4 regions of the Paenibacillus polymyxa M1 genome follow, and region 4 is predicted to be linked to each of the others. Evidence: a T-box and tRNA genes for the amino acid it is inferred to sense, from the RefSeq annotation. Region 4 holds a T-box; the other regions hold tRNA genes.
What was found. The T-box of region 4 lies ahead of leuS (leucine--tRNA ligase). A T-box ahead of a tRNA ligase gene usually reads a tRNA of that ligase, here a tRNA-Leu.
Positions count from the first base shown of each region.

Region 1 (3,210 bases), 2.5 Mb from region 4:
GACTTTTTTAATGTATCGCTCGACTGGTTGATGAAAGGAATTAAGCCGGGGGAAGGCGTGCTTCAGGAGCAGAAGGCTGCTTATTTTTTTGGGGTGATGGGGCCATTGAATTGCCAGGCTGAAGATCTTGAGACAGAAGAACAGAACTTTATTTTAGAATATGTTGAATTTGCGAAATACCGTAAGCAAAAAAGGGAGAAGGACAAAGCGAAACTTGAATAATCTATGGCTAAACGCCTGGGTGGATAACCCGTAAAACGGACTAAGGGGTTCGGTTTACGGGTTTATTTGATTTCCTGATAATATGGCGGCGCGTCGGATGCTGGATGCTTGTTGGGTTTAGTGTGGTGTCGCCTCCTTATAATCGTTATCGTCGATATTCAGAATTGCAGCAACTTGTTTTCTGTACCTTTGTGCTTTACGGGTGCCGTGAATCAGATTGGACAAGCGTGAAGGCGGGATATTGTGTGTCTCGCAAAATGTTTTCTGATCCAGTCGAAGCTCGACAAGCCTTTGTTTGATGGCCCACCCGAAGGAGGTGACAGGCATTTTGTTGTTCAAGAGAAATCGCCCCTTACGGATTCTTGCAGAATAATTGGTGTGATATAATAATCATCAGTAAACATGTTAGAATTAACCATCTAAAACTATGATACACTTTTATACGTGTTTATACAATCTTAAATGCGTTATTTTATTAAAATAATTACTTAATTAAGTGCAAAAAGTGAAAATAATCCGACTATAGTCTGTGAGTGGTATGAATTTGGATACATGAATTAAAAATACTCTGCCGCTTGAGAAAAGGGCAGAGTATTTTTATTGTGACTGCTAGACTGGTAAAACGACGCATCAGAGGGAGGCTGGAAGGCGTTTGAATAGGATGGAGGAGGAAAAGGGCCTGGATGCATTCAATTGGCTACTATGGCTCATATAGGGTGGCTGAGTGATGTAGGAACTGGTCTGATGGCTATGGAAAAGGTGAGGCTGAAATAAGCTTGGCGTAGGTTCGTTAAATTTCTTCCAGGTGGTGAGCAACTCGCTGGTCATGTGATCGATAAGAGGATTCTTTTCCTCGTAAGGAGGATTGAGCAGTCTGAAGGCATCTTCGATACAGAAGGATACCGCTGTGGCAAAATAGCCGTGAATGGTCTGTTCTATATCGGTTCCGAGAAGGAAGTTAATCCAAGTGTGGACAGTAGCGAGTGTGCCAATTGCATTGTATTGAGTGAGTGTGTCTTCCAGTTGGTCAAATGCAAGCCAAGGATAAAGAGCCTTGGTGAGCTTGAGCAGACGCTGGCCAGAAAGTCGCGATTTTTTCACATACTGCGAGGAAGGATGTTGGGTGTACAGCATTTTATCAATAAGGGCGATCCGCCAACCGTCATTCTGCTGGATGGCTGCATACAGACTTTTGATGGCCATGCCGTCAAGGGTTGTAATTTGAGGATACCAATCGTCTCGCATAAAATGTTTCAGATCCTGTAGACTGTTCAAGTTTCCGTTACGGAAACGTTCATCCAGTCCGTAGAAACGGGTAAAACCACCAATGGGTAGGGAAGGGTCCAACAACAATGCGTAGTTTAGCAATCGGTTACCTTTATGCAGGATGGTTCGCCTCCTTGAGGTGAATATTTGTGTCAGTTTATTTGACTCTAATCTTATTTATATAATAATAGTTCAATTATTTATGTAATATATATTTACACTTTGAGCTCTTTCATGTCAAATTAAATAATTTTATTGCTTATATATGTTATATAAAGTTACACTAAAATAATTATAATATTATTGTTTACAAATTGTTGCTGAGAGAGTATAATAAATCCGTTGCCTCAATACATTATGACATGCGGTCGTGGTGGAATGGCAGACACGCTATCTTGAGGGGGTAGTGGGCGTACGCCCGTGGAGGTTCGAGTCCTCTCGACCGCATTATGTGTAATACCCAGTTGAAAAAGCATCCTGACACGTTTTACGTGAAGGGGTGCTTTTTTCGTTAAATATTTTTCGTTATATCATTCTGTTACAGAAGCGGTCATATGGACAGCGGACCGCTCGTTAACTGTAATGAAGAAAGATGTCAGTTTTTCCGCAAAAGCTTCTCTATATCTCCTATAAGCTTATCTGGAGTGGTTTGCGGCGCATAACGCTTAAATACGTTACCTTCTCGTGTAATTAAGAATTTAGTGAAATTCCATTTGATCGCTTTGGAGCCTAATACTCCCGGAGCAGTGTGGGTCAGGTAGCGAAATAGAGGATGTGCCTGATCACCGTTGACATCTGTCTTGGCGAACATGGGGAAGGTCACACCGTAATTGATTTGGCAAAACTCAGAGATCTCCTCGCTGGAGCCCGGCTCTTGTTTGGCGAACTGGTTGCTGGGAAATCCCAAAATTTCGAGCCCCTGTTCATGATACTGGTCATATAGCTCTTGTAGCGCCTTGTACTGGGGGGTTAACCCACATTTGCTGGCAGTATTCACGATAAGAAGAACTTTCCCTTCGTAGGTGGATAATGGAATTTGTGCCCCTTGTAGGGTCTGTGCATCATATTTATATACGCTCATGATATCCCTCCTTATTCAATATTCTGCAATTAAATTGTAAACAACTCAACAAGGGGTTGCAAGTCCGGAAGAGTATACGGGCATTGGACCATTGTAAAATCGTCTTTTGTTCAAAACGGTAAATCGCACTTCAAATGGAGCTAATTGAGGTGTTTCTTCTCATAAAAACGGGTTCAATCGGTAATTATCTGGCACGTATAGCGTATTTTCTTTCCTTTTTGCAAATAAGAAGTAACTAAGCCATACCCTACGCCAATATTGACATGCCTTTCATTTTCAAAAAGGGGTGAAATACAGAGTTTTAAAGAGATACGAGAAGCATAGCTGCCTTGTAAGCGTTATTCTTAATCTCCTATGCTCTAAAGGGTGGTTTATAGCCCCGCCGTTGAGCTTTACAGTCTTCCTTGCACGGGTGTATGATTCAAGACGTAATTTCAAATTAACACCAATGAAGCAACAACGAATTGTCTAAAGCGCTGAATTTTGCAGTTGCAAAAGCGGGGGAACCAACGAGTATGTACGGTTTTGCAAGCCGTGTGTGTCTCATGGGGTGAATTTTCCGGCCAAGTGCCGTAAATAGGGCGACTCTCACGTCCGAATCCGACAGCTAACCTCGTAAGCGTACAGGGAGAGGCAACAAA
Region 1 covers NC_017542.1:1,465,653-1,468,862, forward strand. Annotated here, with positions in the region: gene PPM_RS06365 (helix-turn-helix domain-containing protein) at 1-222, shown strand, start outside; gene PPM_RS06370 (Rha family transcriptional regulator) at 340-561, opposite strand; gene PPM_RS06375 (urease accessory protein UreF) at 853-1,590, opposite strand; tRNA gene PPM_RS06380 (tRNA-Leu) at 1,853-1,935, shown strand; gene PPM_RS06385 (glutathione peroxidase) at 2,084-2,569, opposite strand; cyclic di-AMP (ydaO/yuaA leader) riboswitch at 3,034-3,207, shown strand.
Region 1: it has a tRNA-Leu gene. The T-box ahead of leuS (leucine--tRNA ligase) is inferred to sense a tRNA for this amino acid. The anticodon was not compared.

Region 2 (3,210 bases), 240 kb from region 4:
GAGCTTCAAGCCTGTGGCGTCAGGTCAGTAATCTGCTTATTCTGGTTGGCGTAATTGCATTGATTATTATTATAGGTCGATTACTATAATGAGATGACTGAAAAGTAAGAAAGTTTAGGACGTGATACGTTGTTAAAGGCAGCTTTACTTTTTATTTTGGCAGGCATCGCTGAAATCGGAGGTGGATATCTGATCTGGCAATGGCTGCGAGAAGGTAAGACATGGTATGTCGGACTTTGCGGCGGAGTGATTTTAGCTGTCTATGGAGTCATTGCTACCTTTCAGGTTTTCTCCTCCTTTGGGCGTGTATATGCAGCGTACGGAGGTGTCTTTATTGTTCTTTCCATTGCATGGGGCTGGTGGATTGATAAAAAGACACCTGACTTGTACGATTTCATTGGTGGATTGATTTGTTTGGTAGGTATAGCTGTAATTCTGTTGCCGCGCTCAGGGTGATAGGACAAAAACCCCTTTTTTATTTTCAAAAACATGACTATAGGTCTACAAAAATAAGCTTCATATTCCGAAATAGAACTTAAGGAGGGGGTTCTATGAACTGGAATCAAATGAAGCTTAGATTGAAATTTGGCAGTGTTATGCCGAAGAGTGAAGGTAATTTCTCTTTTGGTCTCTTGTGTGGATTCTTCATCAGCATTGTATTGTGGATCTCGATTATTGGCTGGATCATGCTTATCTTCAAGTGATACTTAATAACCTGTGACCTATAATTCATGCTTTATTTGGTAAAGTCATTACGTAGCTTATCTATTCCACGGCCCACGGCTTCATCAATCATATCGGTAGCTGCAGGTGAATCGGCATCAGGGTCAGGAATCCGATCAAATCCTGGTTCACGCTTATCCAGAGATTGTTTATATTCGATTTGATCGTCAGTAAGATTCTTTTTTTCGGAGTTATGTTTTTTCATAGCACATTACACGCTCCTTCTTAGGCATGATTCAGTTCTACACTTTACATAAACGCTTATGCTCCATATTAAACGCTTATAAAATAAACCGGGAAGGATAAATCCCGCCCGGTACTTTCCAAACAACTAGCGATGCTCAATCAAATCAATCGCTCCCAGAACAACATGAGCCAGTCCGAAACCGAGAATGCCTGTAGCTGCAAGTTTGTACTTACTGCTCAGCAACACAGCGCCTGAAGCCGATACTACCGTCCCAAGAACAGTTGGAATCATACCTTCACGCATTCGTAACACCCCTTCTGGTGGTTTGGAAAGACATTTATTAGTGTAGTTCAAATGTGCACAAGTTATACAAAAAGAGATTTTTTATTATTTTTTTAAAAAAACACTTTACAATTTGATAAAATTGTCGTATTATAAGTTGGTGCCCGGTTGAACGATATTTACATAGCGAGAACACTTCTTAATAAGTAAGCTTCTCAGATACTTGTAAGACAAGAACAAGTAAGTGTAAAATAGCGTTCCTAAATACTTGCCGGGGTGGCGGAATTGGCAGACGCACAGGACTTAAAATCCTGCGGTAGGTGACTACCGTACCGGTTCGATCCCGGTCCTCGGCATATCAGTTTTGTTGCATGAAACCCTTGATATTCAAGGGTTTTTTGCTTTTTTAGTAATTGAGACCATAACACTCATATCACAGGGAGCGAGCGCCTTTTCGCTTTTGGGGACGGATTGGGGACGAACTTTTGGATCGAAGACGTCAAGGTGTGCTGTCGTTTTACGACGGAGCTTCTTGGTGACGTGAGCATAGTTATCTGAAGTCACCTGAGATGTGGAGTGGAATGTTGCGATCGATGTTGAAGCTCCTTGATGGATGTTCCCTGACCCAGCAAATACGTTGCATTTGTATGGTGGAGACCATGAAGTGATGCATTACGGAAGTCGTGCCCCTCACACTTGTTTTTCCACTGCTGGGATGGCGTTTTATGGTAATAGGTTTCCCTGTACCTGAGTGAAAAATAAAGTTCCGATCCCCGCCTTCTTCATATCCCATTTGCCTTTGCCTCAAACCTTAGTTTACGCATGTTTTTAACATGGACGACCAGTTCCTCCATATACCATTAAGGCATATCTACATAATCGTTAGGTGCTTTATTCTTAGTATCTGTAATGTCCGCCTGGCCATTTTTGGTACTTGAAATGCTCTCGTCAATCCTCAATCTGCTGTTTTCAAAATCGCAATCGTCTTCGTCTAAAGCAATTAACTCACCGCGTCGGAATCCTCCCATTATCGCTCCTAAGAAAGAGAGTTTCCATTTAGAGTCTGTATAATGTAACTTATCAATTACCTCGACTGCCTCATCTTCTTCAAAGTAATTTTTGCGGTCTTTCCTGGCCTTTTTATCCTCTTTGCTAATTTGTGAACGTTAACGCCTCCCAGGGGATTTTTGATCAGTACACGCCATTCTGTAGCTCGTTGGAATATGCTATTTGTTACATCGTAAGCATACTGGATTGTACGCGATGCAAGAGGAGACTTTTTATCTTTTTTATCAACACGGACGCCAGGCTTTCTCATATCAGCGAACAATTTCACTAAAATCATGATTGTAATTTCATCAATAGGCATATGGCCAATTTTCGGCAGAACGTGATTGTTGATTTTGGAGCAGTGAGATTCCAAAGTGGTTCCGTTCTTTAATTCTATTACGGCGTGCTTCGGAACCCACTCATTTTCAATCATACAGCAAGGTATCAGCATAAAGGCAGAGAGCATTGCGGTATAATCATTAATTCAAAACCACTAAAAAGGATCTACCCAGTTATTCGGTATGAGCCTTTTTTGTCGTTGAAGGAATTATCCACACCATTCACCGAATGAATGATCGAGGTGATTAACATGAACTAACATATTTTGTTTACAAAATCATCCGAATAATTATGCGGACACACCACACATAAGGAAGCACTGTTGTGCAATCCGAAAGCATTGGCAACACCCCACTAGCTAAGCTAGTGGGGTGTTGTTGCATTTCTACAATTAAATTCAATAAATAAAATTCAAAAATATGTTAAAATTTAAAGTGTAAAAAAGAACATAATTGTATAATAATTCAAGTTGTACTATTATTGTAAATATTGGTTGGCCAACCATACTTGTTAAAAATAAAACTTAGAAGTGCTAACTTGAAGAGAATAGCTAAGTATTTTTCCGCAATTTTATCCGTTATTTTATTATTTAATATTTTTGGTTTGACTGCAACTTCAGCTTCAGCTGA
Region 2 covers NC_017542.1:3,771,746-3,774,955, reverse strand. Annotated here, with positions in the region: gene PPM_RS16825 (hypothetical protein) at 1-89, shown strand, start outside; gene PPM_RS16820 (YnfA family protein) at 130-456, shown strand; gene PPM_RS29675 (hypothetical protein) at 552-704, shown strand; gene PPM_RS16815 (hypothetical protein) at 737-928, opposite strand; gene PPM_RS16810 (hypothetical protein) at 1,055-1,213, opposite strand; tRNA gene PPM_RS16805 (tRNA-Leu) at 1,463-1,548, shown strand; gene PPM_RS29430 (DNA integration/recombination/inversion protein) at 2,053-2,220, opposite strand; gene PPM_RS16800 (hypothetical protein) at 2,277-2,675, opposite strand; gene PPM_RS16795 (hypothetical protein) at 3,119-3,210, shown strand, end outside.
Region 2: it has a tRNA-Leu gene. The T-box ahead of leuS (leucine--tRNA ligase) is inferred to sense a tRNA for this amino acid. The anticodon was not compared.

Region 3 (3,210 bases), 2.0 Mb from region 4:
ATGATGAACAGGTGCTTATTCGCCGCCAGAATCGACGTGTGGTCAAGTTGGATCGCAGCTATACATACCAGCCGTTCAGCGAGCCGCGTCACAATCCGATAGAACTGGATTAAGAAACGAGTTCTAATGGGGATTGGATAAAAAAACTGGGTGCTTCATTAGGCATACAGAAACTCTAAACCGGACACAGTAATGAAGCAAAACTCAACAGAGAGGGCGTGCTGTGTTAATGACGGTTATGGACGAAAAAGTACATGCATACAAGGATCAAATCAGCCATTTGGAAGATAAGTTGCCCGAGGTAGTTCATGCCTATCATCGCTTTACCGGAGAATGCTTTCAAGCCGGCAGTTTAGATGAAAAAACCAAGCAACTGATTGCGCTAGGAATTGGCTTATTTGCCAACAATGAGGTGTGCACGTTTTATCATGTGAATGAGGCGCGTTCCAAAGGAGCCAGTGATCAGGAGATTATGGAAGCCGTTGCTGTAGCTGCTGCAGTTGGTGGAGGACATGCTCTAAGTCAAGGGGTTACACGTGTACAGAAGGCGCTACATTAAAACGAATCATCCATACAGATAACCCATACTCAAAATAGGGGAAATAGATTGATCTGAACAAATGATAGTGATGTTTATGGAAAGAAGCTTCCGAGCACAGTTAGTGCCTGCGGAAGCTTCTTTTTGCATGTAGTGCGGGGATTATGCTCTTTTGCTTGCAGCAAAAGCAGCAGGGCGAGGGGATTTATGCTTATAGGCAGAAGAGGATGCAATCCAACTTCGCCCAACAACGGGTAGGGGTTTGGGGGTTGAGTTATTGGGTAATTCGGGGCGATATTTCTCTGGCAAAGGTAGAGACGCCGTATGAGGCATAGAGGTAGGGAGCCCCAAATAAGCTCGCATTCGTTCATACATTTCTTTGCGGAATGCGGACATAGGCATACTGAACTGCTCTTTGACGCCTTTATATATATAGGTGGCGTGAACGCCGGAGTGGTTTTGTTGTATGTCTAGAACACGAACATGATACTTCTTAAATTCATGTTTAATTTCAGATAGCAGGATTCCGGTACGATCTATTCCTGCGTTAACCATTTCGACATAAAGATCAGGGGTTTTCAGCACGCCGCTTTCTTGAAGAATTAGGCTGTCACGCTCAAATACTTTTTGAATAAAGGTAAGGAGCAGATAACTTTTCACAAGAGAGCATGAATGCTGAGTAGTATCTGAAGAGATCATTACCATTCACCGCCTTAGGGAAATGTGATGATAATTCATAGTCATGGAAGTAAAGGAACTTTTGTTCCTAAGAACTTATGTTCTTATATTATCGTATTATTCCTTTTTTATCAAGAAGAAATAAAGAAAAACAAAAGATTTGACAACTTTATTTGAGCATGGTATGATCTATCTTGTCGCTAAGAAAGATTGATTCTTTCGAGATAGACGACAAATATATATGCGGTCGTGGCGGAATTGGCAGACGCGCACGGTTCAGGTCCGTGTGGGCTAACCCCCCGTGGAGGTTCGAGTCCTCTCGACCGCATCCATTTAGAAAAGGTTTATAGAATTGCTATTGTAGCAATTTTATAAACCTTTTCTTATGTTTCGGAATTATTGCAGACTTCCAGCAATGATTCCAATACGAGGGCTTGAACTTTATTCAAGTTCATAAGCAATTCTTTTATAAGTTTAATTTTTAAGATATGATAGAAGATAACGCATTTGTTGATGAAGCTAATGAAAGGTTGGATGAAAGATGGAGAAAGCAACTTTTGCAGGCGGATGCTTCTGGTGTATGGTGACTCCGTTCGAGGAGCAGCCGGGCATTCATAGTATTGTCTCAGGCTATACTGGAGGGACGATTTCCGATCCGACCTACGAACAGGTTAAAACAGGAACAACCGGGCACTATGAGGTGGTGCAGATTACGTTTGATCCTGAGCTGTTTCCTTATGAAAAGCTACTTGAATTGTATTGGCCGCAAACAGATCCTACCGACGGAGAAGGTCAGTTTCAGGACCGAGGCACACAATATAAGCCTGCAATTTTTTATCATACGGAGCAGCAACGAGAGCTTGCACAACAATCCAAGGAACAGTTGGCACAAAGCGGACGCTTTGATAAGCCAATTGTAACGGAGATTCTTCCGGCTGCAATTTTTTATCCGGCAGAGGATTATCATCAGGATTATCACAAGAAGAATGTGAAGCATTATAAGGAAGATAGAGCCCAATCCGGTCGTGATGAATTTATCGATAAAAACTGGTAAGCAGCTTTAATATACGTTATTATGCGCACTTCAAGGCAGATCAGAGATTATATCTCAGATCTGCCTTATACATATTTAAACGGTTTTACTCACACAATGAAGGGACAGAGAAGGAGGCTGACCCGCAAATGAGTACACGACGGAAGCTGCACATGAGAAATATAATAAAAAAGGCTTTAAAGGCATCACGCAACCGGAAGAATTCGTCTTATGCGCTTGTACACCATGCAAGATCTAGAATGCAAATCATCGTAGTGCTTTGTATTTCAGTCTGTATGTTATTTATGGTCTGTAAAACTGCTGTTGCCGAAGCAATAGACCAACAGAACCAGCAGCAAAAGAGGGTTGCTGTCATTATTGATGATCTAGGAAACAACATGAAAGGTACCAAGGAGATTTTAAATTTACCTGTCAAAATCACCGTTGCTGTAATGCCCTTCCTGCCAACAACCAAACAGGACGCTATGGAAGCGCATAATCGTGGTCATGATGTTATCGTCCATCTTCCAATGGAGCCCAAGCAGGGCAAGCCTGAATGGCTTGGACCTGGAGCAATCAAGGCTAATATGACGGATGAAGAAGTACGCGCCAAGGTGACCGCAGCTATCAAGGATGTTCCTTATGCCATAGGAATGAACAACCATATGGGCTCCAAGGTCACCTCAGACAAGCGCATTATGTCCATCGTTCTTGATGTTTGTAAGGAACATGGACTATTTTTTGTTGATAGCCGAACTAATTATTGGTCAGTGGTGCCTGAACTTGCCGCTAAAAAGGGAATGCCACCGGTGCGAAATGATGTTTTTTTGGATGATGTTCATACACTCGCTCATGTGAATCGGCAACTTAGCAAAGTGGTTGAATGGTTGGCAGAGCACAACACCTGTGTAACGATTGGACATGTTGGCGTGTCCGGCATGTATACCTCCTCAGGGCTTCA
Region 3 covers NC_017542.1:2,008,982-2,012,191, forward strand. Annotated here, with positions in the region: gene PPM_RS09120 (hypothetical protein) at 1-113, shown strand, start outside; gene PPM_RS09125 (carboxymuconolactone decarboxylase family protein) at 230-559, shown strand; gene PPM_RS09130 (hypothetical protein) at 701-1,237, opposite strand; tRNA gene PPM_RS09135 (tRNA-Leu) at 1,460-1,544, shown strand; gene msrA (peptide-methionine (S)-S-oxide reductase MsrA) at 1,758-2,270, shown strand; gene PPM_RS09145 (divergent polysaccharide deacetylase family protein) at 2,399-3,210, shown strand, end outside.
Region 3: it has a tRNA-Leu gene. The T-box ahead of leuS (leucine--tRNA ligase) is inferred to sense a tRNA for this amino acid. The anticodon was not compared.

Region 4 (3,210 bases):
TTTTCAATCCGAACTTCTTAGCAAATTCCCAGTCACGTGTATCATGACCCGGTACTGCCATAATTGCACCTGTTCCGTAGCCTGCTAGTACATAGTCAGCAATCCAGATTGGCAGCTTTTCGCCGTTCACCGGATTCACTGCATAAGCTCCTGTGAATACGCCTGTTTTGTCTTTGGCCAGATCCGTGCGCTCCAAGTCGCTTTTCCGAGCAGCTTGTTCACGATACTGTTGTACAGCGTCCTTTTGCTCAGGTGTAGTAATCATATCCACCAATTCCTGCTCAGGGGCCAGCACACAGTAGCTTGCGCCGAACAGCGTATCTGGACGGGTTGTAAATACTGTGAGTTGCTCGTCATAGCCTTCAATTGGGAAATGAACCTCTGCACCGGTAGACTTACCAATCCAGTTCCGCTGCATATCCTTAATACTCTCGGACCAGTCCAGCTCCTCCAAATCATCCAGCAAACGATCCGCGTATTCCGTAATTTTCAGCATCCATTGACGCATTGGTTTGCGGATAACCGGATGACCGCCACGCTCGCTCTTACCGTCAATTACTTCTTCATTCGCCAGGACTGTTCCCAGTGCTGGACACCAGTTAACAGGCACTTCAGCTACATAAGCGAGACCGCGCTTATACAGCTGGATGAAGATCCACTGTGTCCATTTGTAATAATCAGGATCAGTTGTGCTGATTTCACGGTCCCAGTCATATGAAAAGCCAAGTGATTTGATTTGACGGCGGAAGTTGTTTACGTTCTTTACCGTAATTTCGCGTGGGTGCTCACCTGTATCCAAAGCATGCTGCTCGGCAGGCAGACCAAAGGCGTCCCAACCCATCGGATGCAGTACGTTGTAGCCACGCATTCTTTTATAACGTGAAACAATATCTGTAGCTGTGTATCCCTCCGGATGGCCTACATGCAGACCAGCTCCAGACGGGTACGGAAACATATCCAAAGCATAAAACTTCGGTTTGCCCGGCTCTTCCCCAGTGCGGAACGTCTTGTTCTCATCCCAATATTTTTGCCATTTTGGTTCAATACTTTGCGGTTGATAGCCGTGCTTCGGCTGTGTGTCTGTCATTGTCTTTTCCTCCTCAAACGGTATGCAACAAAAAAACCTCTGCATCCCGTAGCGTGTCAGCGCTAGGGACGAGAGGTTATATTCCCGTGGTACCACCCTAGTTAGCAGAAAGCGTTCTTCGCATTCTACTCCCTTTGCACCTGATAACGGAGGTGATCCGATGCATGTTAATAACAGAATGCTAACACCGATATAGTGCTTTCCTGCGTTGGACGCATATCTCCGAGGTGAGTTCGCTTTGCACTGTCAACCGGCTTGCACCACCCGCCGGCTCTCTACATGTCCAGTCAAAACTACTATTCCTCATCAGCGATTGTTTAACCGTTAATAATGGCACTATTATATTGAAAACCGCGAAAAAAGTCAAATAAAGACTACATTTGATACTAAACCCCATCTTCATACTAGTTGTCCATGACACATGAATACGAATGTTTTATAATAACTCCAAGTTGCAATAATTCAAGTTGAGATGAGATAAGAAAGGTGAGCTGAGACATGGCACAGATTAAAATTTTCGGAATCAAAGAAAAGCTAAATCCGATCAAAAAGCAACTTTCAGAGGTAATTCACTCTGCCGTGGTGGATGCGTTCAACTATCCTCCAAACAAAAGGTTTCATCGTTTCTTCCCTATGAATCATGAAGACTTTATATACGCCGATGGTCGCTCCGAGGCGTACACCATTATTGAGATCAGTATCTTTGAAGGCAGAACGACAGAAGCTAAGAAGCAACTCATCAACCTGTTATTTCAAAGAATTAACGAACTTTTGGGGATTTCTCCACAGGATCTTGAGATTACTATATTTGAAACCCCGAAACAGAATTGGGGTATTCGGGGTGTACCAGGTGATGAACTTCAGCTGAACTATAAAGTGAATATATGAGTGCAAAAAGACGCCCTTCATGACTTCATGAAAAGCGTCTTCTTTTTCTATATTAGGCCAATGATTCCTGGCTATTTTACAGCGACATAAAAAAGTCTCGCCGCGTCATCTTCTGCTTCTACCCATTCAAAATCTGCATATACCTTCACATCACGAAAACCCGCTTTGGACAATTCTGCCTTCATCCAGTCTGGATCATAAGCACGCTGTACATGAATTTCCTCAAAACGCTGGTACAGATCGCGTCCTTCATGTTCTGCTCTCGCAAAGATACTGAGATGATGCTCAATTTCACAACGTGGAGTGTCCAATGCGCATGTCCAGATATACGAGATAGAGCGTTCATCCAGTACGAATGGTTGTTCTTCATCATAACGCAAAAAAGTCTGGGGGTGATGTACATCAAACAGAAAGGTTCCACCAGGCTTCAGACCAGTATACGTTCTGCGGAAAGTAGAAATGATATCTTCTTCCTCAAGTAAATAATTCAGGCAATCGCAAAAAGAAATGACAGAATCCACGGGCTCCGGTAAAATCCATTCTCGCATATCCTGCTGTATCCAGCGAACGCTTCCCTCACGAAACAATCGCTGTCCTTGAGGAGTGGTTTCCATTTTGCGACGGGCTACTGCCAGCATGTCAGAGGATAAATCGATGCCAGCCACCTCGAAGCCCGAGTTAACCAGTGGAATCGTAATTGAGCCCGTTCCGCAGCCCAGCTCTGCCACTGTATGTGGCATACCGTATCGATCCCAAGCCTGCCGTGCAAAGCGCAACCAGTCCGGGTACGGCATGTCCTGCATTAGCTCATCATACACATAGGCAAACTTGCGGTAAGAAGCCATCTTTTATTCCCCATTCCCGTCCTTCGGTTTAGGCATTGTCTCCACCAGGTAGGTCCAGTTTTCTTTTTGTGTAACCAGTCCTTCCTTCATCAGCTTGCCCATCGCACGCTTGAAGGCGGATTTACTGATACCAAACCGTTGTTTGATAATATCCGGCGGCGTTGCGTCAGAATATGGCATGCCGCCACCCGGACGTTCCTTCAGAAATGCAATTAACCGATCCGCATCCTCATCACGGCCTACTTCCTTGCGTGGCGACATCGCCAGATTGACCCGACCATCTTCGCGAACAAGCGTGACCCGTACCTTAACCTCCTCGCCCAAGCGAAGCATGCGGTTACGTTCCGAGGAATGAATCATCCCTATTGCACCAAATCCAAGCACACCCCC
Region 4 covers NC_017542.1:4,009,140-4,012,349, forward strand. Annotated here, with positions in the region: gene leuS (leucine--tRNA ligase) at 1-1,087, opposite strand, end outside; T-box leader at 1,149-1,406, opposite strand; gene PPM_RS17955 (tautomerase family protein) at 1,586-1,975, shown strand; gene PPM_RS17960 (class I SAM-dependent DNA methyltransferase) at 2,047-2,820, opposite strand; gene PPM_RS17965 (S1 RNA-binding domain-containing protein) at 2,824-3,210, opposite strand, start outside.